3 regions of the Halomonas sp. DP8Y7-1 genome follow, and region 1 is predicted to be linked to each of the others. Evidence: predicted binding sites of a transcription regulator. Region 1 holds the regulator's gene; each other region holds the start of a gene.
The links. The regulator FNR, encoded in region 1, switches genes on or off when oxygen is low (the NO sensors DNR and NnrR bind a similar motif). The targets are predictions, from matches to a motif close to TTGATNTANATCAA.
Positions count from the first base shown of each region.

Region 2: the regulator FNR is predicted to act here: its motif matches at 8,375-8,388, upstream of pflB (formate C-acetyltransferase).
Region 3: the regulator FNR is predicted to act here: its motif matches at 5,952-5,965, upstream of yegQ (tRNA 5-hydroxyuridine modification protein YegQ).

Region 1 covers NZ_JAHVIN010000003.1:348,426-358,272, forward strand. Annotated here, with positions in the region: gene ccoP (cytochrome-c oxidase, cbb3-type subunit III) at 1-56, shown strand, start outside; gene ccoG (cytochrome c oxidase accessory protein CcoG) at 184-1,611, shown strand; gene KUV41_RS03420 (FixH family protein) at 1,611-2,135, shown strand; gene KUV41_RS03425 (heavy metal translocating P-type ATPase) at 2,135-4,588, shown strand; gene ccoS (cbb3-type cytochrome oxidase assembly protein CcoS) at 4,585-4,824, shown strand; gene KUV41_RS03435 (sulfite exporter TauE/SafE family protein) at 4,834-5,520, shown strand; gene fnr (fumarate/nitrate reduction transcriptional regulator Fnr) at 5,679-6,419, shown strand; gene ttcA (tRNA 2-thiocytidine(32) synthetase TtcA) at 6,701-7,624, opposite strand; gene KUV41_RS03450 (hypothetical protein) at 7,839-8,078, opposite strand; gene KUV41_RS03455 (3'-5' exonuclease) at 8,167-8,790, opposite strand; gene KUV41_RS03460 (DUF294 nucleotidyltransferase-like domain-containing protein) at 8,856-9,847, opposite strand, start outside.
Region 2 covers NZ_JAHVIN010000008.1:21,810-31,656, reverse strand. Annotated here, with positions in the region: gene KUV41_RS11960 (LysR family transcriptional regulator) at 179-1,126, opposite strand; gene trpB (tryptophan synthase subunit beta) at 1,271-2,518, shown strand; gene trpA (tryptophan synthase subunit alpha) at 2,546-3,391, shown strand; gene sstT (serine/threonine transporter SstT) at 3,690-4,919, shown strand; gene pflA (pyruvate formate-lyase-activating protein) at 5,053-5,796, opposite strand; gene pflB (formate C-acetyltransferase) at 5,892-8,168, opposite strand; gene htpG (molecular chaperone HtpG) at 8,567-9,847, opposite strand, start outside.
Region 3 covers NZ_JAHVIN010000010.1:127,005-136,851, reverse strand. Annotated here, with positions in the region: gene KUV41_RS13575 (MFS transporter) at 1-672, shown strand, start outside; gene KUV41_RS13570 (asparaginase) at 726-1,772, shown strand; gene KUV41_RS13565 (DUF2789 domain-containing protein) at 1,868-2,104, shown strand; gene KUV41_RS13560 (GGDEF domain-containing protein) at 2,273-3,775, shown strand; gene KUV41_RS13555 (SRPBCC family protein) at 3,778-4,188, opposite strand; gene yegQ (tRNA 5-hydroxyuridine modification protein YegQ) at 4,397-5,749, opposite strand; gene queC (7-cyano-7-deazaguanine synthase QueC) at 6,230-6,946, shown strand; gene queE (7-carboxy-7-deazaguanine synthase) at 6,939-7,589, shown strand; gene KUV41_RS13535 (6-carboxytetrahydropterin synthase) at 7,589-8,428, shown strand; gene KUV41_RS13530 (YkgJ family cysteine cluster protein) at 8,437-8,760, shown strand; gene KUV41_RS13525 (AAA family ATPase) at 8,935-9,847, opposite strand, start outside.

The DNA.
Region 1 (9,847 bases):
AGCGCGTGCATCTGGTGGCGGCCTACGTCTACAGCCTGAGCCAGCCTGCTCAGTAATCCACAAGAGGGGGTCACCCCCGTATCCAGTGCGGCCAAGCGCCGCACTGGCCTCTCACCTACCTGACGATCGCTAGACTGACCGTCGTCACAACGACGAATGATCGGTCAGCGATGCGAGCCTGCCATGAGCGACAAGATACCCACCCACGATGTGACCGACAGCGCGGTATCCCACCACACACCCGAAGACCCCTCGTCACACAGCATGTACGAGAGCCGCCGTCATATTTACGTACGCGAGATGAAGGGCGTCTTTCAACGGGCCCGGCGTGCTGCCAACTGGGCGCTGATGCTGGGATTTCTGCTGTTGCCTTGGGTGCCATGGGGAGACCGTCCTGCGGTCTGGTTTGACCTGCCGGGTCGCGAATTCCACATCTTTGCGGCGACCTTCTACCCCCAGGAGTTCGTGCTGCTGTCCTGGCTCTTGATCATCTGCGCCTTTGGCCTGTTCTTCATCACGGTGTTTGCCGGCCGGGTATGGTGTGGCTACACCTGCCCCCAGAGCGTCTGGACGTTTCTGTTCATCTGGGTCGAGCATCGTATCGAGGGGCCACGCAACCGCCGCATCAAGCTGGACAAGCGCGCCCTTGATGCCGATAAGCTCCTGCGCAAGAGCGCCAAGCACGCGATCTGGCTGATCATCGCCGCCGCCACCGGCATCACCTTTGTCGGCTACTTTACGCCCATCAAGGGCCTGGTCGTCGACCTGGCCACCCTGTCAGCCAACGGCTGGTCCTACTTCTGGGTCGGCTTCTTCGTTGTCTTCACCTACCTCAACGCTGGCTGGCTACGGGAGCAAGTGTGTCTGTACATGTGTCCTTATGCCCGCTTCCAGTCGGTGATGTTCGATCGCGATACGCTGATCGTCTCCTACGATTATCATCGAGGCGAGCCCCGTGGCCCCCGCAAGCGCAGTGCCGACCCCACCGAGCAGGGACTCGGCCACTGCATTGACTGCGAACTCTGCGTCCAGGTCTGCCCTACCGGCATCGACATTCGCGATGGCTTGCAGTATCAGTGCATCACCTGCGCCGCCTGCATTGATGCCTGCGATAGCGTCATGGACAAGATGGGCTACCCTCGGGGTCTGGTTCGCTACACCACCGAGCATGCCCTTGACGGCAACAAGACCCATTTGCTCAGGCCACGCCTGATCGGCTACCTGGTGGCGTTGCTGGTGATGATCGGGCTGTTTATCTGGACCCTGGCCGACCGCACCCCGCTGGACGTCGACGTCGAGCGCGATCGGGCGCGGCTGTTTCAGACGCTGAGCGATGGGCGTATTGCCAACTCGTACGCCATCACCGTGCGCAATCTCGACAATCAGGCACACCGCTATCTGATCGAAGTCACCGGCATCGAGGGCCTGCAGAGCGATACCGAGTCACTCGAGGTACCCGCCAACGCGTCCCGGCAGCTGGTGATGACGCTGAGCGTAAATCCTGCTTTGATGGAACAGCGTAGCGCCGACATCAGCGTCCGCCTGCACGCTGAAGACGATCCCTCGGTCGCGGTGGAACGCGAAAGTCGATTCATAGGAGTCACCCCCTAATGTCTTCGTCCGATCCCCAGGTGCCGCCCTGGTACAAGCAGTTCTGGCCCTGGTTTCTGATTGCTTTGCTGCTGTCGTCGGTCACCTTCAGCATGGTCTACCTGGCGCTGTCGATCCGCTATTTCGATGGCTCGGTACCGGACGACTATTACAAGGAGGGGCTGGCGATCAATGTTCAGCTGGAAAAGCAGCAGCGCGCCGAAGCCCTTGGGCTGGCAGCCGATCTGCGGATCGATGCCACCACCGGCGACGTGGTCGTCCAGCTGCTCGGCGAAGAGCGCCCCGAGCGCCTGCAGCTGGAGCTGAAGTTTCCCACCGATGGGGATCGCGACCGCCTGCTGACCCTGAGCCATACCCGTAGTGGACAATATATTGGCACCCTGGAGCGCAACCTTCGCTACCGCTGGTATCTGCAGCTCCAGCCATGGATCGAGGACGGCAGCGGCGATGATGCTGCATGGCGCTTGACCGGCGAGGCCGAATTCCCGCAAGACGGCACCATTCACCTGACGCCAGGTCTGTGATGCCGGCTACCGATACTCCGCGGTCCTGCTACCACTGCGGCGCCACGGTGGAAGCAGGAGCCCCCTGGTCGATCACCATCGATCAGCAAGTGCACCCCCTGTGCTGTCCCGGATGCGAAGCCGTGGCTCACGCCATTGTCGACGGTGGCCTCGATAGCTACTACCGCTTTCGCACCGCCATGCCTGAGCGTCCCTCGGCCACGCCCGCGGACGCCGAACGCTACCAGGTTTTCGATGACCCCGGCCTGCAAGCCCGATTCGTGCGCCAGCGCGACGGGCATCAGGTCGCCACCCTGGCGGTGGACGGCATCACCTGCGCCGCCTGCGCCTGGCTCATCGAGCATCGCCTGAACGCTCTCGATGGTCTGGCCAGCAGCGCCGTCAACCTGTCGCAACATCGCCTGCAGGTGAGCTGGGACCCGAGCCAGCTGACGCTGTCACGCATTCTTGCCGAGATGGCGGCCATCGGTTACCCCTCGCAACCCTACGAACCCGACCAGGCTCAACTGCGCCTCAAGCACCAGTCGCGCCAGATGGTTCGCCGCTTGATAGTGGCAGCGGTAGGCATGATGCAGGTGCTGATGTTCTCGATCCCCCACTACGTCGACAGCGGGGACCTCAGCGCCGATTTCGACCAGCTGTTTGCCTGGCTATCTTTGGCGCTGACGACGCCTGTCGTACTGTATGCCGCTCAACCGTTCTTCCTGGGCGCCTTGCGGGACGTACGCTCGCGCATACTCGGCATGGATGTTCCCGTCTCCCTGGCCATCGGTGGCGCCTACCTGGCGAGCTGCTGGTCGGTGGTCAGCCAATCGGGAGATCGCTACTTCGATTCGGTCAGCATGTTCACCTTCTTCCTGCTGTTCGGTCGCTATCTGGAATCCCGCGCCCGCGCCCACTACGGGCGCCAGGGCAACGTTCTGGCCAGCGCCTTGCCCAGCGCTGCAGTGCGCGTCGAGGCCAATGGCGACGAACGGGTCATTCCCGCCAGCAAGCTCGAACCGGGTGATCGCGTGCGCGTCAGTCCTGGCTCACTGATTCCGGCTGACGGCGTCCTGACATCAGGCGTGGCACAGATCGACGAATCGCTGCTGACCGGTGAGTCGCTGCCCTCACTACGACGACAGGGCGATATCGTTCACGCTGGCACGCTGTGCATCGACAGCCCGGTGGAGCTCGACGTCCTGCGTGTCGGTGATGCGACCCGCGCAGCGGGCATCCTCGACCTTACCGACCGAGCCTTTGCCCATCGCCCGCGTATCGCCAAGGTGGCAGAGCAGGTGTCCCACCGCTTTGTCCTGAATCTGCTGATCATCACCACGCTGGTCGCCATGGCCTGGTGGTGGATCGACCCCAGTCGTAGCCTGTGGGTCACCCTGTCGGTGCTTGTCGTCACCTGTCCCTGCGCCTTGGCACTGGCCACGCCTACCGCCTTGACCGTCGCCCACGGGCGTCTGCGTCGCGCCGGCGTGCTGGTCGCTCGCGCCGATGCGCTGGAAACCCTGGCCCGCCTCGACCGCATCATCTTTGACAAGACCGGCACCCTGACTCGAGGCCAGCTGCGCCTGGCCGAGCACCGACGCCTCACCGCAGACTGCCTTGCAGGCATCGACCCTCGTCAGCTGGCCGCAGCGCTGGAAGTCGGCTCGGAGCACCCGGTCGCCCATGCCTTCCGGCCCTGGCGCGACGCCCGAGTCACGGCCAGCGACATTCGCAACGTCCCCGGTCAGGGTGTCGAAGGTTACCTGGCTGGGCAGTGTTGGCGCCTTGGACGCCCGGACTTTGCCCTGACCAGCCAGCCCCCCCTCGACGTACCAGGCGACGGCCTGTGGCTGCTGCTGGCATGCGAGGGGCAGGCTGTCGCCTGGTTCCAGCTACACGACCAGCCCCGCACAGACGCCGCCATGACCCTTGCGGCTATCCGCGAAGCGGGTATCGAGATCGAGATCCTGTCCGGCGATCGACCTGGCAACGTTCAGCCACTGGCCGATCAGCTGGGGGTAGCGCAGTGGCACGGCAACGCCAGTCCCGAGGACAAGCTCACATTGGTCCGCAAGCGTCAGCAAGCGGGAGAGGTCGTTGCCATGGTGGGAGATGGCATCAACGATGTGCCCGTTCTGGCCGGGGCGGACCTCGCCATTGCCGTTGCTGGCGCCAGTGACCTGACCCGCACTCGCGCCGACCTGATCTTGCTCGGCGAGCCGCTGGAGCGTATCGTCCAGGCTATCCATAGCGCACGCCAGACGCGCCGCATCATTCGCCAGAACCTCGCCTGGTCAGTGCTCTACAACGTCGTCGCGCTGCCCGCCGCCGCGCTGGGCTTCGTGCCTCCGTGGCTCGCCGCCATCGGCATGTCGATCAGCTCGCTGCTGGTCATAGGCAATGCCCTTCGCCTGCGACGCGCGGCGCCACCATCATCCTCACGTCTTGCCGTAGCGGCACATGCTCAATGAACATTCTCTATCTGTTGATACCGCTGTCGCTGATCCTGTTGAGTCTGGCGGTATGGGCGTTTTTCTGGGCGGTTCGCAACGATCAATTCGACGATCTGGAGGGGCCTGCCTATCGCATCCTGTTCGAGGACGAAGACCCGCCGACACCGAACCCATCCAGAAAGCCGGCAAGAGAGACGCCGGTCGATGACGCAACAGCCGACGAGCATGATTCCACGCCACCCCCTGGATCCTGAGCAGAACGCATGAACCCAGTAGGTCTAGACCTGCCGCCCGCGATGGCGGCTTTTGTCTTCGGGCTGCTTGGCGGAGCACATTGCATCGGCATGTGCGGCGGTATAATGAGCGCCCTGACCTTTGCCATTCCCCCGAGCATGCGCCACCCTGTTCGTGTAGGAATTTTACTACTTGGCTACAACTCGGGACGTCTGTTCAGCTACTGCCTGGCAGGCGCTATGGTCGCAAGCCTAGGCTCTGTGGTGGCGCTGGCACCGGGCATGCGGGACCTGCTGCAGGTGGTTGCCAGCCTGATGCTGATCACGATGGCGCTTTACATTGCCAACCTGTGGAAAGGGCTACGCTGGCTGGAGGCATTGGGCCAGCGCCTGTGGAGGTATCTGGAGCCAGCAGGACGTCGCCTGTTGCCGGTGGTCAAGCTACCTCAGGCGGTTGCACTCGGGGCCATCTGGGGCTGGCTGCCCTGTGGCCTGGTGTACTCCATGCTGGCATGGAGCATGGCCATCGCAGACCCTGCCCGTGGAGCACTACTCATGCTCTGCTTTGGCCTGGGGACGCTGCCGGCACTGGTGACAACAGGGATTGCTGCGCGTCAGCTGCAGAGTTTGCTGGCACACCCTGCCACACGATTTATGGCAGCGGGCATGATTGTCGGTTTAGCTGTATGGAATATCCTACAAGTTGTAGGAAATTGACGACCATCATATCGCCGCCAGATTATTGAGGCAAAAGAGGTATATGCACCTTTGGCCTAATATCTGTGTGTAGAATAGCGACAATAGCATGCAGCAAGGGTAAGCCAGTTTCCTACATGCCCTGCTCATCATGAACCCCAGACCCACAGGAGCTGCGAATGAGTCCATCGGCCCAAGATCGACGGCGCCCCATGCTACATGAGACTCGTTGCGAGTCCTGCAGCTTGAGCTCCCTGTGCCTTCCGTTGTCGCTGGAGACCGCTGACCTCGAGCGCTTCGATTCCATTATCCGCCGTCATCCTCCGATCAAGAAGGGCACTCGCCTGGTCGAGCAGGGAGATCGCTTCACGAGCGTCTTCGCGGTTCGCTCCGGTAGCCTCAAGCAGATCACCACGGAGGGTAGTGGCGAAGCGCAGCTGACCAACTTCTTCTTGCCCAGTGAACTGGTCGGCCTGGATGGCATAGACGACGGCAGATATCCCGGCAGCGTGGTGGCACTCGAGACCACGACCGTATGTGAGATTCCCTTCGATCGCCTTGACGCCCTGACCCAGACGCTGCCGGAACTACGCGCGCAACTGTTCCGCACCCTCAGCAAGGAGCTGCGCGAGGATCGCCGCATGATGCAGCTGCTGTCGCGCAAGACCGCTGACCAACGACTGGCCTGCTTCTTCCTCGGTCTGTCGGACCGTTTCCGACGCCGCGGCTACTCGCCGTTCAGCTTCCGCCTGTCCATGTCCCGGGCAGATATCGGCAACCACCTGGGACTTGCCGTCGAAACGGTCAGCCGCATTCTGGGACGCTTTCAACAGCAGGACCTGGTGGCCGTCTCTGGACGGGAGGTCAATATCCTGGACCTCGCCTCACTGTCGAACCTGGCGGACACCGATGCCAGCTGATCCGCGGCGCTGACAGGGCCTGCGGCCGACAGCGACCGATAGACGTCGTGCCACGCCACGAGCCCAGCCCCCCCCTTAGGTAGGGCGACGATATACCGGCTCCATCAACAAAAGAGGCCGCATCCCAGGATGCGGCCTCTTGCTATCTTATCGGGACGAGCGTTCAGACATTGAAGAGGGCCACTGCGTGATGTGGCCCTAGCTCGCTTCGCGCTTCAGCAGTGCCTTTTCAGCAAGGCATGTTCAGCAGAGGCTCTTCAGCAGGGCGTGTTCAGGCGAGCTTAGTCGGCGTCAACGATATCAATACGCCGAGCCTGGCGATGCGCCTGCACGGCCTCCAGACCTTCAAAGTCGAACAGCTCGCGGTCTGCCAGCTGCGAGGGTGCCACGTTGGTCACTGCCTTGAACATGCTCTCCAGGCGCCCTGGGTGCTTGGCTTCCCACTCTGCCAGCATTTCCTTCACCACCTGGCGCTGCAGGTTGGGCTGCGAGCCGCAGAGATTGCAGGGAATGATCGGAAAAGCCATGGCATCGCTGTAGGCCTGGATGTCCGCCTCGCGGCAGTACGCCAGCGGCCGGATGACAATGTTCTTGCCATCATCGGACAGCAGCTTGGGCGGCATGGCCTTGAGACTTCCTCCGAAGAACATGTTGAGGAACAGCGTCTCGAGAATATCCTCGCGGTGGTGTCCCAGGGCAATCTTGGTCGCACCGATCTCTTCCGCAAAACCGTACAGCGACCCTCGGCGCAGTCGCGAGCACAGCGCGCAGGTGGTCTTGCCCTCGGGGGTCTTTTCCTTCACCACCGAGTAGGTGTCACGCTCGAGGATGTGGTAGTCCACGCCAATGCTGTCCAGGTAGTCCGGTAGCACGTGCTCGGGAAAGCCGGGCTGCTTCTGGTCGAGGTTGACCGCCACCAGGGAGAAGTTCACCGGCGCATTGCGCTGCAGGCTGCGGAGAATCTCGAGCATGGTGTAGCTGTCCTTGCCGCCGGACAGGCATACCATGACCTTGTCGCCTTCCTGAATCATGCCGTAATCGATGATGGCGTTGCCGGTCTGACGCCGCAGACGCTTCTGCAGCTTGTTGAACTCGCGCTTGGCCTTGGCCTGGGCGCGCTCGTCGTCAGCTGCCGGGGACGCGGCATCACGACGGTCGAGGACACGGGGATCAAACAGGGAGGCGGAAGCGGGCTGAGCAGACATGGGCAGGGCACATCACGGCTGAAAATGAAGACCCGCTAGTCTATCACTCACGTCCGCCACAGGCGAAGAAGTCAGCAACCACTCACCCCTGCGATTAAGCTGGTTCACAACCGCGTGTCCTGGGCCAAGGTGCTTTTGACTAGCCGCCCTGTGACTAGCCGCCCTGTGAAGAGACGACCTGTGAAGAGACGACCTGTGACAAGACGACCTGTGGCTAGACGACTTGTAGTGCCAGCAGATAGCGCGCCACCACACCAAGCAACAGCAGCAAGATGCCGAAGCGTTGCCAGGCGTGCTCACTCACCGTCAGCGTCAGACGCTTCTCCCAGAACTTGACCATCCCCCACAGGTCACGGGTGCGGCGATAGTACTGGCAGTAAGCCACCATCACAGCCAACAGGCCAAGCGATAGCAAGGTCGGCTCAAGCAACATCATCAGACCATGAAGGCTCATGCAAAGATCTCCCCATTACGGTGACTGTTACGGCACCTGACACGCTGCTCGTCCCAGGTCACGCATCGTGACAGCGGCGTGGATGGCATCATCGGGACGACTCGGCCAGCGCGTCGGCGTCCAGCCGCAAATGCATCAGTGCCGTAGTCACGGCATCACCCAATGCGGTATGCCGTCCCATGATCGGCACTCCCAGGCGCTCTGCCAATTGTTCGAAAGTCGGCTGCAGCTCAAGTTCGGGATGGCTGCGCCGCATCCGCTTGCGGTACTGCTGCGCCACATCGATGGTGGCGTTAGGCAACGAGAAGCCAAACTCCGCCTTGAGATAGCGATCGAGCATGGCCAGGTCAAAGTCGATGCACCACCCCACCAGCGGACGGTTGCCGATGAATTCCAGCAGCGTCTCGAGGGCATCACGCACCGGCATCCCACCCTCAAGATCGACCCCACGCAGGCGGTGAATCTTGATGGAATCACCATCCAGGCTGGCCGGGGTCTCCAGCCGCAGATCAAGCGACTCGCTGGTCAACACGCGCCCATCGTGGATCCGCACTGCCGCAATCGACACCAGTTCGGCGCGACGCGTATCCAGGCCGGTGGTCTCGCAGTCGATGGACACCAACTCATCACCGGTGTAGGGATTGAAAAGCCAGGCAAAATCGCCATCGGCTTGACGACGGCGGTCGGCCGCACGTCTGATCGCTCGCAGCATGGGGTACTCTCCTAAACGAAACCACTGACGCCAGGTCAGTTTTCCCTGAGGCGATGCCTCGACGCTCATGCATACTCCAGGTGATAACGATGGGACAGACTGCCCTTGAACTCCTTCACTAGATGAAGTGCCTCCCGCAACAGGTCACGCTCCAGGGAGTTGAGGGACTGCACCACCACGTTGTCGCTGGCCAGGAGATCATCGCGCTGGCACCTGAGCTGGGCCTTGAGCCTCAGCTCACTGAATAGTGACAGCGCCTCACCGAGGTCTTCTGCCACCTCTGCATCGAGGCGACCGAGCCTAGCCAGAGCGGACAGGCGATCGTGGGTCGAGGTCTCGCGCAGACCAGCATCCAGCGCCATGGTGCGAACCCCATGAACGATCGGGAAGATGCCCCCTTTCTTGATGTCGATGCCGTGTGCGGGCTTCTTGAGCGAGCCGAACAGCGTCAATGGCGTAGAGAACCGCAGTACCGCGCGGGCCAGATGGGTCAGCAACAGCGCGTTGCCCCTGGTCTCCTCGATCAACACATCACGCAGGCGGTCCACCAACGCCATGTCACCTGCCACGCCAGCGACATCCACCAGAATCGCCAGGCTCATCAAGCTATTGCCATCCGGTTCCGCGACCCATCGCCGAATACGCCCGCGCCACTGCTCCAGCGTTCCTGTCCATTGGGGATTGGACACCATGATATTGCCTGGGCAGCGCGGATAGCCCAGGTCCATCAGCACCTCGGTAAAACGACGACTGTCCGCGGCCAGGTCCGGCCACTCGAGGTCGTCCGGGAGAATCAGCGCGTTGTCCTGATCCGTCTTGAGGATCTGTTCGCCCCTGCCCTCACTTCCCAGCACGACAAGACAGACCCGGTCGCGCTGAGGGGCGGGCATCGAAAACTGCCATGCCTTGCCAATAATGCGACCGTTAAGCGCTGACAGCATGCCCATGGCAAAGCGCATGCGAATTCCCTGCGCCATCAGTGCATCGATCAGCTCAGGCGTGCGCTTGCTGGCGTCGTTCAGTTCCGCCAGGCTGTCAGCCTGCTCCACCTGAAGAC
Region 2 (9,847 bases), on a different contig from region 1:
GTTTCCGGCTTATCGTCTTCGCTTGTATGCTGATTCAGCCGTACCGAATGTTAAAATAGTAAATCATAGGACACAATTCGTCACGTGATGAAACTCAAGGTCTCCCATGCCTCCCACCAGTGCGCTATGGCCCGACGACATGCCCCCCCTTGCCCTCTGCCATGGCACCAGCGGCGCCTTATGATCGGCCAAGTTCAGCCGCCAACCAGTCCGCCAGATCATTGGCATGAGGATGACGCGGGCCGTGCGCCCCGGAGGCCAAATGCAGGGTCAGACAGGCTTCCGTGGTCACGAACCCCCAGGGCGCAAGCAAACGCCCAGCACGCACGTCGTCTTCCACCAGATAGTCCGGGGAGATGCCAACGCCCAGCCCCACCAGTGTCGCCTCGAGCATGTAGGTAAGATGCTCGAAGCCTTGTCCCATGGAGAGGCCTTCAACGCTCATCCCTTGCTGAGAACACCAGTCACTCCAGGCTGACGGCCGCGAGCGAGTATGCAGCAAAGGGTGCCCCAGGAGCTCCTGCGGCTGCCGCCGGCCCGCCCCTTGAGTGGACGCAATCTGATAGTGCGGGCTGTGGACGGGGCCGATACGCTCCTTCCCCAGCACTCGAATAAGCGCACGCTCGTCGGGGCTGTCGGGCAGGCGCTGGAACCGCAGCACACCGTCCGCTCCTGGCGGTACACCCTCCCCTTCTTCACTAGCACTCAGGTGCAGTTCCAACGTCGGAAGCGCCGTCTTCAGCGCCGCCAGGCGCGGGATAAACCAGCGCGCCAGAAATGAGCCGGGACAGTTCAGCACAAAGGGGCGCCCCTGTCCCCGCTGCGACACGTCACTGCACACTCTGGCTAGCGCTCCTAGATGAAAGCCGATGGCATCGGCCAGCTCCTGACCTGCGTCGGTCAGGCGCACTCCTCTGCCCTCTCTTTCCAGCAGGTGCACACCCAGCTGCTGCTCAAGCCCCTTGATCTGACGGCTCACGGCCCCGTGGGTAAGGTGCAACGCGGTCGCGGCCCGGGACACGCTGCCCAGTTCCGCTACCGCCTCCAGAGCCCTCAGCGCTCGCATTGACGGCAGCCTGTCCCCTGCCAAGGTGACGGGCGCTCCCCGGCGTGCCTGATCTGTCATGATGCCCCTCCGCCCACGGCCAAATATGTGACTTTTTCTCACAGATTAGTGCAACGATATCGATTTTTCAGGTGCCCGTCAGCGGTTATTCTTGGCCTCGACACCCATGGCGCTGGTCGCGCCGCGACAGCTTTGGAGCTTCCGATGAGCCAACACGACACGACACAGAGCCTCCGCCAGGGGCCCGACTCAAGAGGGTTCTTTGGTGACTTCGGGGGACGCTTTGTTGCCGAGACACTGATGCCGTTGATTCTTGACCTGCAGCGGGAATATGACGCAGCTCGTCAGGACCCGCTGTTCGCCGACGAGCTGGCACGGCTTTCTGAAGACTACGTGGGCCGCAAGAGTCCGTTGTACTTTGCCGAACGTCTGACCGAGCATCTGGGTGGCGCACGCATCTACCTCAAGCGCGAGGACTTGATGCATACCGGTGCCCACAAGATCAACAACGCCCTTGGCCAGATTCTACTGGCACGCCGCATGGGCAAGCGTCGCATCATCGCCGAAACCGGGGCAGGCATGCACGGTGTAGCGACCGCCACCGTGGCGGCACGCTTCGGCATGGAGTGCATCATCTACATGGGCAGCACCGACATCCACCGCCAGCAACCCAATGTACAGCGCATGCAGCTGCTTGGCGCCAAGGTGATTCCCGTGACCGCCGGCGATGGGACCCTGAAGGATGCCATGAACGAGGCCCTGCGAGACTGGGTCACCCACGTCGATACCACCTTCTATATCATCGGCACGGTGGCCGGCCCTCATCCCTATCCTGCCATGGTGCGTGACTTTCAGTCGGTCATCGGCCAGGAGGTTCGCGAGCAGCTGTTCGACAAGGAACAACGCTTGCCCGACTCCCTGGTGGCCTGCATCGGCGGCGGCTCCAACGCCATGGGACTGTTTCATCCCTTCCTGGATGATCCGGACGTGGCATTGATTGGCGTAGAGGCTGCTGGCGAGGGGCTCGACACTCCTCGTCACGCCGCCAGCCTGAAAGGCGGACGTTCAGGCGTGCTGCATGGCAATCGCACCTTCCTGCTGCAGGATGCGGAGGGACAGATCAGCGATGCACACTCGATTTCCGCCGGCCTCGACTACCCCGGCATTGGTCCCGAGCATGCATGGCTGCATGCCATTGAGCGTGCCGAGTACGTGGCCGCCAGTGACCGCGAGGCGCTGGACGCGTTCACCTTGCTGTGCCGTAAGGAAGGCATCATTCCTGCGCTGGAGTCGTCCCATGCCCTGGCAGAAGTGATCAAACGTGCGCCCGGCCTCCCCCAGGATCATCTGATGGTGGTGAACCTCAGCGGTCGCGGCGACAAGGACATGACCACCGCGACGCAATGCTTGGCTGAAGAATTAGGGCTCGACACCGCCAATGGCCCGGTCTGACCTGCGCCCCTTATCCTCAGGAGAGACATGATGACATCCCCAGCCACTTCACAAGGACGCCTGGCTCAGCGCTTTGCCGCTACCCGCCAGCAAGGCCGCGCCGCCCTGGTGACCTATATCGCCGCCGGTGATCCCGACTACGCTACCAGCCTCGCGACCCTCAAGGGCCTGGGCGAGGCCGGGGCCGATGTGATCGAACTTGGCATGCCGTTCACCGACCCCATGGCAGATGGCCCCGCCATTCAGCACGCTACTCGGCGTGCGCTGGAGGGCGGTCAGACCATGGACCGCACCCTGGAGATGGTGCGCGAACTCCGCCGAGTCGACACTCTCACGCCGGTGGTACTGATGGGCTACTACAACCCCATCTACGCTCGCGGCGTTGAGCGCTTCCTCGATCAGGCCAAGGCCGCCGGGGTCGATGGCCTTATCGTGGTGGACCTGCCGCCGGAGCACGATGACGAGCTGTGCCTGCCCGCCGCCAAGGCTGGTCTGAACTTTATTCGTCTGGCCACCCCGACGACCGACGCCGAACGTTTACCCAGCGTGCTCGCCAACACGTCAGGCTTTCTCTACTACGTCTCCAGCAATGGCGTGACGGGTGGTGCAGCGCCTAGTGCGGAGCGGGTCAAGCAGGAGCTGGATCGCCTCCGTACTCACAGCGACATTCCCGTCGCCGTCGGGTTTGGCATTCGCACCGCCGCCCAGGCCAAGGAGATTGGCGCCTTTGCCGATGGCGTGGTGGTCGGCTCCGCTCTGATAGATGCCCAGGCCAGCGGAGAGACACCCCAGGCAGGCACCCAGGCGGTGCTGGAGCTGACGCGCGAGCTTGCCAACGCGCTGGCCCAGGCAGGTCACGCTCCCTCCCGCTAACACGGGCACTTGTCATGTATCACTCGACCACTCCCGCGGAGTGGTCGAGTCTTTATGCCCTCTACCATGATGGGTCCAGAGCAACAATCACGGCGATTCCTGCCAGAAACCCGCGATATCGACGTCCAGTCCTCTGCCTGACGTCTGCTCCCGCGATATTCTTTCTGCCATTCTCATGCTTAAGTCGAACCCGTAATACGGGTCAGCGATGGTAGAATCCCGCCCCTTCCGGCCACAAGCCACCCCATCCGTCTGCGCGAGACGGTCGATGCACACACCACGCTTCGAGATCAGAGTCATGTCCAACACCCTGAGCGTCCCCTTCAAGGCACTGAACCGGTTGGGGCTGATACCCCAGATTGTGATCGGCATCTTGCTGGGTATTGTTGTCGCCACCCTGTCCCCAGACCTTGCGGCATCGGTCTCGCTGCTCGGGCAGGTCTTTATCTCTGCCCTGAAGGCCGTTGCGCCTGTGCTGGTGTTTGTGCTGGTGATGGCCGCCATCGCCAACCACCAGCGAGGTCGTCAGACCCAGATCCACAGCGTGCTCATGCTGTATCTTGCCGGCACCCTGGTGGCCGCTCTGGTGGCCGTCACCGCAAGCTTCCTGTTTCCCACAGAATTGACGCTGGATACCGCCCAGGCCAGCGGCAACCCTCCCGGCGGCGTGATCGAAATCCTACGCAACCTGTTGCTCAGTGCCGTCGCCAACCCGGTTGCCGCGCTGATGGAAGCCAACTTCGTGGCTATTCTGGTCTGGGCCATCAGCCTCGGCCTGGTGCTGAGAAACGCTCAGTCCGCCACCAAGGGAATGATCAATGACCTGTCCGACGCGGTCTCTACCCTCGTCCGCTGGGTGATCCGCCTGGCACCGCTCGGCATCTTTGGCCTGGTCGCCGGCACCCTGGCCGAAGCCGGCATCGGCGCACTGATGGAATATGGCCGCCTGTTGTCCGTCATCGTCGGCTGCATGGTATTCGTGGCGCTGGTCACGAACCCCTTGATCGTCTTCCTGACCACCCGCAAGAACCCCTACCCTCTGGTATTCAGCTGCCTTCGCGGTAGTGCCATCACCGCCTTCTTCACACGCTCAAGCGCCGCCAACATTCCGGTCAACATGGAGTTGTGCAAGCGCCTGGAGCTGGACGAGGACACCTATTCCATCTCGATCCCCTTGGGTGCCACCATCAACATGTCCGGTGCGGCCATCACGATCACGGTGATCACACTGGCGGCCGCCCACACCCTCGGCATCAGCGTCGATTTTGCCACCGCACTGCTGCTGTGCATCGTCTCGGCGCTTGCCGCTTGCGGAGTCTCGGGTGTCGCAGGTGGCTCGCTACTGCTGATTCCCATGGCGGCCAGCCTGTTCGGCATATCCGCCGATGTGGCCATGCAGGTCGTCGCGATCGGCTTTGTCATCAGCGTGGTGCAGGATTCCACGGAGACCGCGCTTAACTCGTCCACCGATGTGCTGTTCACCGCCGCCGCCAGCCGCAGAGCCGAGCGCAGCACAGCCGTCGACTGACCCCGTCCTGCGGCTGCACGAACCAAGCCCCCGTCACCCTGCGGTGACGGGGGCTTTGCTTGGTAGGCTTGCTGAATGGGCGTTGCTTAGCGGGCTTGCTGGACAGGCTTGTTTAAACACATGACGCCGTCACTCAGCCCGCCACCACCTGCGGATGATAGCGAGCGGCAATCGCCACCAGGCGCTCCATGGTCTCGCGACTCGGAGGTTCAAGTCCGGCCAGCGGATAGTGCTGTCCCAGCTCCTCCCACTTGTACTCGCCCAGACCATGGTAAGGCAGCAGCTCGACCCGCTCGACGTTATCCAGGGTCTGAATAAACTGGCCGAGTCGGTGCATCATCTCGTCGCTATCGGTATGGCCCGGCACAATCACCTGTCGAATCCAGGTCGGCTTGCCGATCGCCGCCAGATGGTGTGCGAAGGCGAAGGGTCGACGGGGGGAAATCCCCGTCAGCACGCGATGGGCCCCTTCCTCGACATGCTTGATGTCCAATAACACCAGGTCGGTGGCATCAAGCAGTGCATCGAGCACATCGTCGTAATGGCAGGCGTAGCCGTTGGTATCGAGACAGGTGTGCATCCCCTCTGCCTTGGCGGCCACGAACAGATCCCGCACGAAGGCTGGCTGCAGCAGCGCCTCCCCCCCGCTGCAGGTGATGCCCCCTCCGGAGGCGCGCATGAACGGTAGATAGGTTCGCGCTTCCGCCATGACCTCTTCCACGCTGACCTCGCGTCCTCCTTTCAGATCCCAGCTATCCCGGTTTTGGCAGTACTGACAGCGCATCACGCAACCCTGAAGAAAGACCAGAAAGCGGATACCGGGGCCATCGACGGCACCGCAACTCTCGAGATGATGAAGACGGCCGATACGGGACATGGCGTGGCCTCGCAAGAAAAGGGCTCCGGGGAAAATTCCCGGAGCCAGAGGGAGGCCGCTGTCGCGGCCTCAGGGCGAGTCTTGGGCAGTACGCCCTAGAGCGTCTCGGTGAAGGTACGGCTGATCACGTCCCGCTGCTGTTCTGCGGTGAGCGAGTTGAAGCGCACCGCGTAGCCGGACACCCGAATCGTCAGCTGCGGGTACTTGTCGGGATGGACCACGGCGTCTTCCAGCATCTCGCGGTTGAGCACGTTGACGTTCAGGTGCTGGCCACCTTCCTGGCGATCGCTGTGGTGGAAATAGCCGTCCATCAAGCCGGCCAGATTGCCACGCTGCGTGCCTTCGTCCTTGCCCAGCGCCTTGGGCACGATCGAGAAGGTGTACGAGATACCATCCTTGGCATGGGCATAGGGCAGCTTGCCCACCGACGTCAGCGATGCCACTGCCCCCTTGGTGTCACGTCCATGCATCGGGTTTGCTCCCGGCGCAAAAGGCTCGCCGGCGCGACGCCCGTCCGGCGTAGTACCGGTTTTCTTGCCGTAGACCACATTGGAGGTGATGGTCAGCACAGACTGGGTAGGCTCGGCGCCACGGTAGGTCTTGAGCTGGCGAATCTTGTTCATGAAGACTTCCACCAGCTGACAGGCGATATCATCAACCCGTGCATCGTTGTTGCCAAAACACGGGTAGTCACCGTCGATCTCGAAATCCACCGCCACACCGTCTTCGTCGCGCACTGGGCGCACGGTGGCATACTTGATCGCGGACAGTGAATCCGCCGCCACCGATAGCCCGGCGATACCGCAGGCCATGGTGCGCTTGACGTCAAGATCATGCAGCGCCATCAGGGCCGCTTCGTAACTGTACTTGTCGTGCATGTAGTGGATGGCATTCAGCGCGGTGACGTATTGCCGTGCCAGCCAGTCCATCAGACCATCCATGCGCTGCCAGACGTCATCGAAGTCCAGCACATCATCACGGATCGGCTCGCTCTTTGGCCCCACCTGAATCTTGAGCTTCTCATCGACGCCACCGTTGATCGTGTACAGCAGCGTCTTGGCCAGGTTGGCACGAGCGCCGAAGAACTGCATCTGCTTGCCGATCACCATGGGGGACACGCAGCAGGCTATCGCGTAGTCATCGGAGGCAAAGTCCTGGCGCATCAGATCGTCGTTCTCGTACTGGATCGACGAGGTGTCGATAGACACCTTGGCGCAGTAGCGCTTGAACCCCTCTGGCAGCTGCTCTGACCACAGCACGGTCAGGTTGGGCTCAGGACTTGGCCCCATGGTGTACAGACTGTTGAGGAAACGGAAGCTGGTACGGGTGACCAGCGTGCGTCCGTCCTGGGCCATGCCCCCCAGGCACTCGGTCGCCCAGATGGGGTCGCCGGAAAACAGTTCGTCGTACTCAGGCGTGCGCAGGAAGCGCACCATGCGCAGCTTCATGATGAAGTGGTCGACCAGCTCCTGGGCCCCCACTTCATCGATCACTCCCTGGCTCAGATCGCGCTCCAGGTAGATGTCGAGGAAGCTGGAGGTACGCCCCAGCGACATGGCCGCGCCATTCTGGGACTTCACCGCAGCCAGGTAGCCGAAGTAGGTCCACTGAATGGCTTCCTGAGCCGTGGTGGCCGGCACCGAGATATCGAAGCCGTACTTGGCCGCCATCTCTTTCAGCTGGTCCAGCGCACGATACTGCTCGGCGACCTCTTCGCGCAGCTGAATGACCGCCTCCAGATCATCGCCCTGTTCAAAGCGTGACTGCAGAGAAGCAAACTGGGCCTGTTTGTCGGCCATCAGGAAGTCGACACCGTAAAGCGCGACCCGGCGATAGTCACCGATGATGCGGCCGCGTCCGTAGGCATCAGGGAGTCCTGTCAGCACGCCGGACTTGCGACACTTGAGGATGTCCGGAGTGTAGACATCGAACACGCCCTGGTTATGGGTCTTGCGAAACTCGGTGAAGATCTTCTTCACCTGCGGATCCAGCTCGCGGCCGTAGGCCTGACAGGACCCTTCCACCATCTTGATCCCACCATTGGGCATGATGGCCCGCTTCAAGGGTGCCTCGATCTGCAGACCGACAATGGTCTCGAGAGACGCATCGATGTAGCCGGCGTCATGGGCGGTGATGGAGGACACCAGCGAGGTGTCGAAGTCCAGCGGCGCGTGGGTGGCATTCTCCTGCTTGATGCCCTCCATGACCCGGTCCCACAGTGCGCGGGTGCTCGTGGCGGGCTCTGCCACCAGAAAATGCTCGTCGCCTTCATAGGGCGTCACGTTGGCCAGCAGGAAGTCGCGTACGTTGACCCCCTCTTTCCACGCGGTGCCCGCAAACCCTTCCCACGCCTGTGCGAATTGCTCTTTCATCGACTTGCCCCTTAACAAAAGGAAATACGAAACTAGTGCAGATTCACTGCGCCCCTCTATCCATCGGAGGGGGCAGCAAAGCTTGAAGATCGGTGGCAGCGCGGTCGTCACTTCGATGGTGACGTGGATGCAGCGCTCTTGCTGGGCGAGACAGCCTCTGCCCCAGCGGGACCATTCGACTTTAGCAGTAGATGGACAGCCCGGACTTGACCCGTATCAGCGTCCAATAAGGTCGCGGCGCAACTGGTGATTTAGCGCATCAGGGAGGATAAACAAGCGGATGTGTCAGCGAGCAGAGCGCGCCATAAAAAGGCGACGCCACCCGAAGGTGGCGCCGCCCTGGCGCAACGATGGCGCTATGTACCCAGAGGTACGCCGATCAATCTGCCGGCCTGTTGTCAGGCGCTGAGCAAGGCATTCAGACGCTTGACGTAGGCAGCGGGATCATCGAGATGGCCGCCCTCGGCGATAATCGCCTGATCAAGCAGAATCCTGGCGAGATCGGCAAAACCCTCGTCGCCGGCCGCTTCGAGACGCGCGACGAGCGCATGCTCCGGGTTGAGTTCGAGGATCGGCTTGACCTCCGGCAGGCTCTGGCCCGCTGCTTCCATGATGCGGCGCATCTGGAAGCCCATCTCGTGCTCAGGCAGGACCACACAGGCAGGAGAATCCGTCAGGCGATGGGTGACCTTGACCTCCTGAACCTCGTCTCCCAGTGCCTCTTTCACCCGCTTGACCAGGTCTTCCTTGGCCTTGGCGGTCTCCTCCTGGGCCTTCTTCTCTTCCTCGTTCTCGACATCACCAAGATCGAGGTCGCCCTTGGCCACATCGACCAGCTTCTTGCCATCGAACTCGGTAAGGTGGCTCATCAGCCACTCATCGATCCGGTCGTGCAGCAGCAGTACCTCGATACCCTTCTTGCGGAAGATCTCAAGATGGGGGCTATTCTTGGTCGCATTGAAGCCGTCGGCGACGATGTAATAGATCTTGTCCTGTCCCTCTTTCATCCGCTCGACATAGTCGGCCAGTGACTGGTCCTGGGTGGCGCTGTCGGTGTGAGTACTGGAGAAGCGCAGCAGGCCACTGATCTTGTCGCGGTTGGCGAAGTCTTCCGCCGGGCCTTCCTTCAACACGGCGCCAAAGGTGTTCCAGAAGCTCTGATAGGCCTCCTTGTCCTTCGACAGCTTCTTCAGCATGTCCAGCGCACGCTTGGTCAGCGCGGACTTGATCTTGTCGACCTTGGGATCCTGCTGCAGCAGTTCGCGGGACACGTTCAGCGACAGGTCGCGGGTATCCAGCACGCCCTTGATGAAGCGCAGGTAGAGCGGCAGGAACTGCTCAGCGTCGTCCATGATGAACACACGCTGCACATACAGTTTCACCCCACGGGCGCCATCACGCTCGTACAGGTCGAAGGGAGCACGGCCCGGCACGTACAGCAGGCTGGTGTACTCCAGGTTGCCTTCGACCTTGTTATGGCTCCAGGCCAGCGGGTCGGAGAAGTCATGAGCCACATGCTTGTAGAAGGCCTTGTACTCATCATCCGACACCTCGCCCTTGGGACGAACCCACAGCGCTGTCGCCTCGTTGATGGTCTCCCAGGTGGTGACTTCACTACCGTCGACCTCATTGCCTTCGTCGTCGGTCGCCTTTTCCGTGCGCGGCATTTTCACCGGCAC
Region 3 (9,847 bases), on a different contig from region 1:
CGCACGCCAGCCACACCAGGCGCCCGCGCGGACGTGGGAACCGGCATGACCAAGGGACTGCTACGCCAGCCGCTGGCCTGGCAGGTCGCCCTGCTGATGGGGACCCAATCCTCACTGGCCTACATCGTGTTCGGCTGGCTGCCGACCCTGTTGATGCAACGTGGCATCGGCGAGGCCGAGGCTGGCCTGCTGATGGGCATGTCGGTCATGGTCCAGCTGATTTCGGCGTTACTGGCACCGTGGCTGGCACGCTTCGGGCGTGATCAACGGCCTGCGCTGCTGCTGGTGATGGGCGCCACCGCCAGTGGGCTATGGGTGCTGCTGATGGCGGATACCTCGCTGCGCTATCTGGGCGCACTGCTGTTGGGCCTTGGACAAGGCGGCAACTTCAGCCTGGCACTGACCTTGATTGTATTGCGCACTGCCGACGCCCGCCTGGCGGGACGCCTGTCAGGGCTGGCCCAGGGTGGCGGCTATGCCCTCGCGTCACTTGGCCCCCTGAGCATTGGCATCCTGCTGGACCACCAGGCTCCGGTCAGCGTGGTGGCCTACGTGTTGATGGGTATCGCGGCGGCCGCCGCCTGCTGTGCCTGGCTGGCCGGGCGCCAGCGCCAGCTGACCTTCGATGACAACGACAACGTCATCACCCGACAGGCATCTCGCCGTCGCTAGATGACATGGCCTGTAGGCCTCGTTTCACCGTTTCACCCTTAGGACATCGCCACATGAACTCCTATCACCACGCAGCGGTACTGGTCATCTATACCGGCGGCACCATCGGTATGGTCGATACGCCCCATGGCCTTGCTCCTGGCCCCGATATGGAGGCCAGGGTCCGCCGTGCCGTCGACGAGCTGCCAGCGCAGCGGCGCGCCTCATTGCCCGCCTTCGAGTGGCTGGAGGTGGCCACACCCATCGATTCAAGCAGCGCTCAGCCGGAAGACTGGGCAACGCTCGCCCGGCTGGTGGCCGACCACTACCTGTCCTATCGCGGCATCGTGGTGCTGCACGGGACCGACACCCTGGCCTGGACAGCCTCGAGCCTGGCCTTCCAGTTGCAAGGGATCGACCGCCCAGTGGTGGTAACCGGCTCCATGGCGCCGCTGGCCGCCGCGGAGAGCGATGCACTGGACAACCTGGTGGACGCGCTCGGCTTCGCCGCGATGCCACAGCTGCAGGAAGTGGCCGTGTGCTTCGCCGGCAAGCTGCTGCGCGGCTGCCGCAGCCGTAAATGGCACGCTCGTGACAGCGACGCCTTCACCAGCCCCAACGCACCGCTCCTCGGCGAATGTGCCTCCGGCCAATGGCAGCTGCATGAGTCTCGCGGTCTTGATGCCATGCAGCGCGGCGCCCCGCGGTTCGAGCTCGGCGACTACCGTGGGCTTGGCGACAAGGTCGTGCGCATTCCGCTGTGGCCGGGCATTCGCCCCTGGCAGCTGGCGGCCTGGCTGGATGATGACAGAGTCGAAGGCGCCCTGCTGGAGGTGTGGGGAGGCGGCAATGTGCCTGACGATCCGCAGCTCGGCGCGGTACTTGCTGAAGCCAGCGGCCAAGGCAAGTTGCTGGTGGCCATCAGCCAGTGCCCCCAGGGCACCATCGCTATCGGTCACTACGTCGCCGGTCAGCTGCTGGCGGCGGCGGAGGTGGTCTCAGGGGATGACATGACCCCGGAAGCGGCCTTCACCAAGCTCGTCCATTTGCTGTCTCTCCCTCTCGACTCTGCCCAGCGGCGCGAGCTGTTCCGCACGCCGCTGGTAGGCGAGCGCGGCTGAAGGGCAGACCAAGACAACTTTTTTGTGCTCATGGTCTTCCCCAACGAGAACGATGGAGTAAGGTTAGGGAGAACCGTGAGGATGAGGAGACGTCCATGGAACACCCGGATCACCCGTTCAGTGAATTGTTCGAACAGCTGGGACTGGCATCGGAACCCGAGGCGATCAAGCGCTTCATCGACCGCAACGCGCCAATCCCCGAGGACGTCGAGCTACCGGATGCCGCCTGCTGGAACGAAGGCCAAGCCGAGTTCCTGCGCGAGGCCATCGAGGCGGACGCGGACTGGGCCGAGGTCGTCGATCACCTGAATGCGTCGCTGCGCAAACCGTGACGCTCATCATCCGCGACATTCGGCCTTGGTAGCGGCCAGCGGGACAGCGATGGCGGTCATGGAACTGCCATCATCTGTCATTCATCCCACAGGCACTGCTCCCGCAGAAGGGGCATGCCTGGGTGGTACTATCCCCTTCAACGAACTTGACTCGGCGCCCCTGTGAGCATGCTTTCTCCGGATATCGAAGCACGACTTGAAACCGCACAGCGACTGCCGTCGCTCCCCTCCGTCGTGGGTGAACTGCTGACATTGGCCAACGATCATGACGCCCCACTGACAGATTTTGTCGAGCTTGTCGCCAAGGACCCGGCCCTGTGCCTGCAGCTGCTCAAGCTGGCCAATTGCCCGTACTACCGCCGGGGCGGCAAACCACTAAGCTGTCATGCCGACGCCGTGGCGCGACTGGGTGTCGATGGCACCCTGACCGCCCTGCTCGGCTTCACGCTGATTCGTGACGCCGTCCGCGGCCCCTTGAAGGACTACTGGCGCCAGACCCTGGCAACGACCCATCTGACCCGAGCCATTGCCACAGTGCTGCGGCCAGAACATGTCACGGAACTGACCACCCAGGCACTGCTTCAGGACATCGGGATGCTGGTCCTGCACGGGGTCGATCCTGGCTATTTTGCGCTGATCGCCGAGGCCGACGACAAGGGCCAGCGCCAGTCCATCGAGCGCGCGGCATTGGGCTGCACTCGCGAGCAGGCCTCACGCTGGCTGGTCGAACGCTGGCAGCTGCCCCACGCCGTACTGGCAAGGCTCGAGGAAGATGTCGATAGCGAGATGACGACCCATTGGCTGGACGTCTGCTGCCTGCGCCTGGCCAATGACCTATCGCGTCATTGCCTGGCAGGCGATAGCGCGGCGATCGATGCCAGTCTGCACCGATTCAGGCTGACCACGGGCCTGGCCGATGAGACGCAGCTGGTGCTGACCCGCCAGCTCGACGACGCCATGGGCACCCTCCCCGGCTTCCTGGCTGCCCTGTTGTCACCGGAAGCGGACATTGAACGCCTGCTGCTCGCCGGGAAACAGCAGCTGCATGGACTGACGCTCCACCTGGTCGAACAGCTGCATCATCGTGAAACCCAGCTGACCGCGCTCAAGCGTGACAACGAGGCCCTGGACGTAAAGGCGACCACGGATGCGCTGACGGGACTTGCCAACCGAGCCGCCCTGGAACAGCGCCTCGGCACCATGCTGCATGAGGCCTACTCCACGAGTCGTCCGCTGTCGCTTCTGTTTATCGATCTTGATCACTTCAAGCAGCTGAATGACCAGTATGGCCACCGCATCGGCGATATCGTGCTGGTCAACGTAGCCGCCACGCTGCGCGATGCCGTCAGGGCCAACGACCTAGCCGCGCGCTACGGAGGCGAAGAGTTCGTGATCGCCCTCGCAGGCACGCCAGCGTCCGGCGCACTTGAGGTCGCACGACGCATCGAGCAATGGCTGGCCCGACAACCGATGGCCAGCGTGGAACAGCGGCCGCTGCAGGTCACCGCATCGATCGGCGTGGCGCAGTGGCTACCCGAGATGCCGCGCACCGATGCAGCGGCTCTGATCGCCGCAGCCGACAAGCAGATGTACGGTGCCAAGGCGTCAGGGCGCGCCCGCATCCAGCACGACAGCGAGGCCAGCGACCAGGGGGTCGAGGAACAGCTCTGACGTCACAGGCGAGCCTCGACACGCTCGAGGATCTGGGCGCTGACCTTGCTGACCAGCGGCTTGGCGGCTCGGTTGACCGCCTTCTCGAGAAGGCGATTGCGGATCCGATAGTCGATGGTCAGGCTGACCCGGGTGCCCTCTTCCACGCGCTCAAGATCATAGCGCCCTTCATTGCTGACCCCATCGACCGATTGCCACGCCAGCCGGTACGGTGCCGACTTCTCGGTCAACTGAACATCGAAGGTCCAGTCCATCGCCACCGCATGAACGTGCCAGCGGTAACGATCATCTCCCAAGGCTTCGATCGAGGTGATCAGGTCGGAGTAGTCGGCGAAGTCCTCGACGTTCTCGAGCAGGGCGAACACCCGCTCCGGTGGCGCGGCGAGAACAGCGCTATGTTCAATGGTGGCCATGGCAGCATCCTGAGCCAGAAAGTCCCGGCGCCCGCTCAACCCGTGGCGCCACTTGAGCCCGAGGCTTTGTCCGAAAAGTCGACGAGCGAAGGTTAGACAAGGCAAAAATCGGTGAGAAAGCGCAGTTTACGAGGTGTAAATGAGCATTTTAAGTTGATTTTTAACGCCGTATCACCAAGCGCAGGCACTTTTCGTACAAGCCCCAGCATCAGGGTTGCACGTCTTCCTGTAAAGGTACGGCACCCTGGCGAGCAGCGGGAAGATCCCTCAGCAGCAGCCCAAAGCCAAGCGCCTCCTGGCTGCGCGCCGCAGCGCTCAATGACTCGCCCTCCAACGCCAGGCGCACGCGGTGCCCGTCGCCAGGCGCCACCTCCAGGGGACGACCGCTGGACGACATCATTGCCTTTAGGGTAAAGCGCCGATTGCCGGTCGGCAGCATCAACTCCACCCCATCCCCGACTTCGAAGCGGTTCTTGACGGCAACCTCGAGCCACCCTTCACGCTCCATGCCCAGCGCCTCTCCCACAAACTGCTGGTGCACGCCAATCGAGTGCCCGCGCTCGTAGTTCTGATACTCGTCGTGTACGTGACGGCGGTAGAAGCCTTCTGTATAGCCGCGATTGGCGAGGTTCTCGAGCTCATCCATCAGTCGCCTGTCGAACGGCCGTCCCGCCACGGCATCGTCGATGGCACGACGATAGACCTGGGCGGTGCGGGCAACGTAGTAGGGAGACTTGGTGCGCCCTTCGATCTTCAGCGAGCTGACGCCCATCTCGACTAGCCTTGCCACGTGCTGGACCGCTCGCAAGTCCTTGGAGTTCATGATGTAGCTGCCGTGCTCGTCCTCATGGACCGGCATCAGCTCCCCCGAGCGCTGCGGGTCCTCGATCAACACCGACGGCTGAGCGCTGGTGGGTACCAGGTCGCCACAGTCATCCGTGGTGGCCGCGTGAGTCTGGTACTGCCAGCGGCAGGCATTGGTGCAGGTCCCCTGGTTGGGGTCTCGACGATTGAAGTAACCGGACAACAGGCAGCGACCTGAGTAGGCGATGCACAGCGCCCCGTGAACAAAGGTCTCGATGTCGAGACTCGGACACTCGGCGCGAATCTCGGCGATTTCCTCGAGGGACAGCTCCCGTGACAGGATGATCCGGGATATCCCCTGGGCCTGCCAGAACCGGGCCGCCGCGTGGTTGACCACGTTAGCCTGCACCGACAGGTGAATGGGCTGTTCGGGCCAGCGCTCCCGCACCATCGTGATCAGGCCTGGATCGGACATGATCAGTGCGTCGGGTGACGCCTCGACAATCGGCGCCATGTCATCGAGGTAGGTTCGCAGCTTGGCGTTATGCGGGGCGATGTTGGACGCCACGTAAAAGCGTTTGCCCTGGCTGCGGGCGTGTTCGATACCACGCAGCAGATTATCCAAGCCAAAGTCGTTGTTGCGCACCCGCAGCGAATAGCGGGGCTGGCCCGCGTAGACCGCATCCGCACCGTAGGCAAAGGCGAAGCGCATATGGCGATAGGTGCCGGCCGGGGACAGCAGTTCAGGGGCATGCATGGTGGCGATTCTCGTCAGGGGTAATGGTCAAGGCAATACGGCGGAGCGTATGTCTAGCCAAGACTGGCTGGACATCCTGGTTCCTTCTACAGCTCAGACACCACAGCTCAGACACCGCAGCTCAGACGCCGCAGCTCAGACACCGCAGTGCGGGCCCGGCAGCATGCCATGCCAGGGAACGTCCGATATTGACGAGGCGCAAATGATCGGCATCAAAGGTGCCTGGCCTTGTTCCCCACCTTTCGGTACCCTATGCGGCGCCACAGGCAGGTGCTGGCGAGAGAATGCTCCAGCGCCGGCGTGTCTCGCTGACACTTGAGCCGCCTATGCACTTAAGCAAATTAAGCCCTTAAGCGACTTAAGCACTTAAGCCACTCAAGTCAGGCAGCGACATTGCCCATGGCATCTAGCCGGACCGGACCCCGGCCCCTGGCGACAACGAGTCGCCTCCCCCAAATTCTCCGACTCGAGATATTCAGCATGAGCCCTACTCCCGCCACCACCGTGGTGATCTACTCCGGTGGCATGGATTCCTATACCGTTCTTCATCGCGCCCTTCGCGAGGGCCTCAAGGTACATGCCCTGTCCTTCGACTACGGGCAGCGTCACGCCCGTGAGCTCGAGGTGGCGCGGCAGGTGTGCCAGGAACTGAAGATTCCCCATCAAGTGGTCGACATCACCGCCATCCACGGCTTGATCGACAACTCCGCCTTGACCAATGCAGCCCGCGCCATGCCCGACGGGGACTACGCCGAGGACAACCTGAGTGCCACGGTGGTCCCGAACCGCAATATGGTGCTGCTTTCACTGGCCATCGCCAAGGCGGTGAATATTGGCGCCAGCCGCGTGGACTACGGGGCTCATGGTGGTGATCACGTGCTCTACCCCGACTGTCGCCCGGAATTCGTGCACAAGATGAACGACGTGGCCGCCATCGCCAACTTCTCCCCGGTGGCCATACATGCGCCCTACCTCAATGCCAGCAAGAGCGACATCCTCGCCGATGGGCTTGCCATGGGCCTGGACTACCGCCACACATGGACCTGCTACGAGGGACGCCCACTGGCCTGTGGCCGCTGTGGCAGCTGCCGTGAGCGCCTCGCCGCCTTCGCGGCCCAGGGCGTCACGGATCCACTAGCCTATGCTGCTGCAGCAGAAGACGCCCAACCGGCGGTTGGAGCCACGCAGGATGTATAGCGTCAAGGAAGCCTTCTATACCTTGCAGGGCGAAGGCGTACAGGCCGGGCGGGCTAGCGTGTTCTGTCGCTTTACTGGCTGCAACCTGTGGTCCGGTCGTGAGCAGGACCGCGCGAGCGCACAGTGCCACTTCTGCGATACCGATTTCGTCGGCACGGACGGTCAGAACGGTGGGAAATTTTCCACTGCAGAGGCGCTGACCGCTCACCTCGCCTCACTCTGGCCCCACAGCGATTCCCGAGTCATTCCCTACGTGGTGTTTACCGGAGGGGAGCCCTTGCTGCAGCTCGACACACCGCTGATCGAGGCCATGCACAGGGCGGGCTTCGAGATCGGCGTCGAAACCAACGGCACACTTCCGGCCCCGGAGGGCATCGACTGGCTGTGCGTCAGTCCCAAGGGCGCCGCCCCGCTGGCGCAGCGCCATGGTGACGAGCTGAAGCTGGTCTTTCCCCAGGCCGAGGCGCCGCCGGAGGCCTTTGAAGCGATGCAGTTCGATCACTTTCTGCTGCAGCCAATGGACACCTCGCTGGTCGCCAGCGATGCGCCTGCCACGCCACTGCAAGCCACCGTCGCCCACTGCATGGCTCATCCACGCTGGCGGCTGTCGCTGCAAACCCACAAGATCGCAGGAATCGACTGATGGCACTCTTTGTACGACGACTGACGCACCTCGACGTGTCGCTGTGGTGCCCGGACCGTGGTCTGATCGGGGCCAGCTGGCAAGTGGATGCCACCCTCGACGGTGCATTGGGTGAGGATGGCATGCTGTTTGACTTCGGCGAGGTCAAGCCATGGATCAAGTCACGCCTTGATAGCGGTGCCGACCATACACTGCTGGTGCCTACGCAAGCTCCCGGGGTAGAGGTCAGTGAGTGCCGTGAGGGACTGTGTGTGCGTACCTCATCGCCCTACCCCATGGAAGTCCGCGGCCCACGACAGGCGTTTACCCTGTTGCCCTGGCCACGAATCACCCAGGCTGCCATGGCCGAGCATCTGTCGCGCCAACTGCTGCGCCATCCGCCAGAGCGGGTCGAGCACATCGAGCTATACCTGAGCGATGAGTCAATTGACGGCGCCGCCTATACCTACAGCCACGGCCTCAGGCGCCACGCCGGGAACTGTCAGCGCATTGCCCACGGCCATCGTTCGCGGCTCGAGATCATCCAGCGCGGCAGTCGCCAGCCTGGACTTGAGGAGCACTATGCACGCTGGCTGGATGACAGCTACCTGGTGGACGAGCATGACCTGGTCTGCGTAGAGGGTGACGCCCTGGTCAGCGCCTATCAGGCACCCCAGGGGCGCTTCCAGCTGCGGCTGCCCCGGGAACGCTGCCGCTGCCTGCCTGGCGCGACCACCGTCGAACGAATCGCCATGTGGCTGGCCGAACACGTTGCACGGGACACGGGTATTGATACCTGGGTGCGCGCCTACGAGGGCGTGGACAAGGGTGCCACCGCCACGGCCAAGGCCCCCCACTGATCATGACGATGAGGTCCACGGACAAGCTGATTGCCGTCGCCGCGGCGGCATCACCAGCGACAGAAGCCCAGGCATCTGGCCACCTCGACTGTCGGCCGGGGTGTGGCGCCTGTTGCATCGCCCCGTCGATCAGCTCGCCGATACCGGGCATGCCTGAGGGAAAACCGGCCGGCGTGCGCTGCGTCCAGCTCGACAGCGATCACCTGTGCAAGCTGTTTGGCTCGCCCGAACGCCCGGCGGTATGCGCACGCTTCGACTTTGATGCTGACCTCTGCGGTACCCATCGCGATGAAGCGCTTGAGCGCATCACGGCTCTGGAGCAGATGACGTGAGCAGCACCCCCTCCGCCACACTACAGGACGACTCACGCCCTGCTCTATGACGACAAGACCCCAACAGGTTAGCCTGTCGGGGTCTTGGCCACTGGGCCCTGCTACTGGGGCCCTTGAGACGTTTCGAAAAAAGCGTCACGGCCCTCCAGAACACTAGCGCTCGTGATGGGCAGATCAGGCTCCGCTAGTCTGCGATACTCGCCGATCCAGCAAGGCGCGCCAGCGAATCAGCACCGGGGCGTCACTCAGCGAGACCTGGGCCAACAGCTGACGGAACTCATCGTGGGCGGCATCATCATTGCCGTCGACGTGGCTCAACCAGAGTTCCAGCGCACAGAGCTGCTGATGCAGGTTGCCGTCGCGCTTGGCCTGCTGTCTCGCCAGCTCGGCCAAGGTGCGCACCGAGTCGAGATCACGGCCGATCTGGCGCCTCACCCGCGCCAACTGAATGGCCAGCTCCGGAACGAACAGAGTCGCGCGTTCTCTGGCCAGCAGCAGGCACTGGTCGAGATAGTCCTCGGCCTGTTCCAGTTCCCCCATGGCCAGGCAGGCGTCCACATACCAGAAGTTGGGACGCTGGCAAGGATCTCGCCCAGTGATCTCGGCCAGTTCCTCGTGGGCGGCCTGAAGCTGTTGCAAGCCGTCACGGCTGCCCGCCAGCGCACGCTGCCAGCCAACCACCGCCCGCGAGGACACCTGCCACAGGTGCAGATCGGAGCTTCCGGTCAACTCGAACGCGCGCTGCGCGCGATGGGCGGCCTCGTGCACATGGCCCAGCTGGCGGTACAAGGCGGCGGCGTACATCAATGCCATCGCCAGGCTACCGGGGTGATGAATCTCTTCCGCCAGTCGGATCGCGGACTCCACGTGTCGCTCAGCCCGCTGATAGTCACCCCTCAGGCACAGCGTCCAGCCCTGGAAGCAGGCCGCCGCCACCTGAGGATGATCGGAGAACGGCAGCCACTCGATCATCATCGGGTTATTGAGCGGATCCAGTTCCTCGAGGTGGTCATAGGCCTGACGAATGCGCCCCGCCCAGTACTCGCAATTGGCGCCGGCATAGTCTGCCAGCCGCTGATAGCGGGGA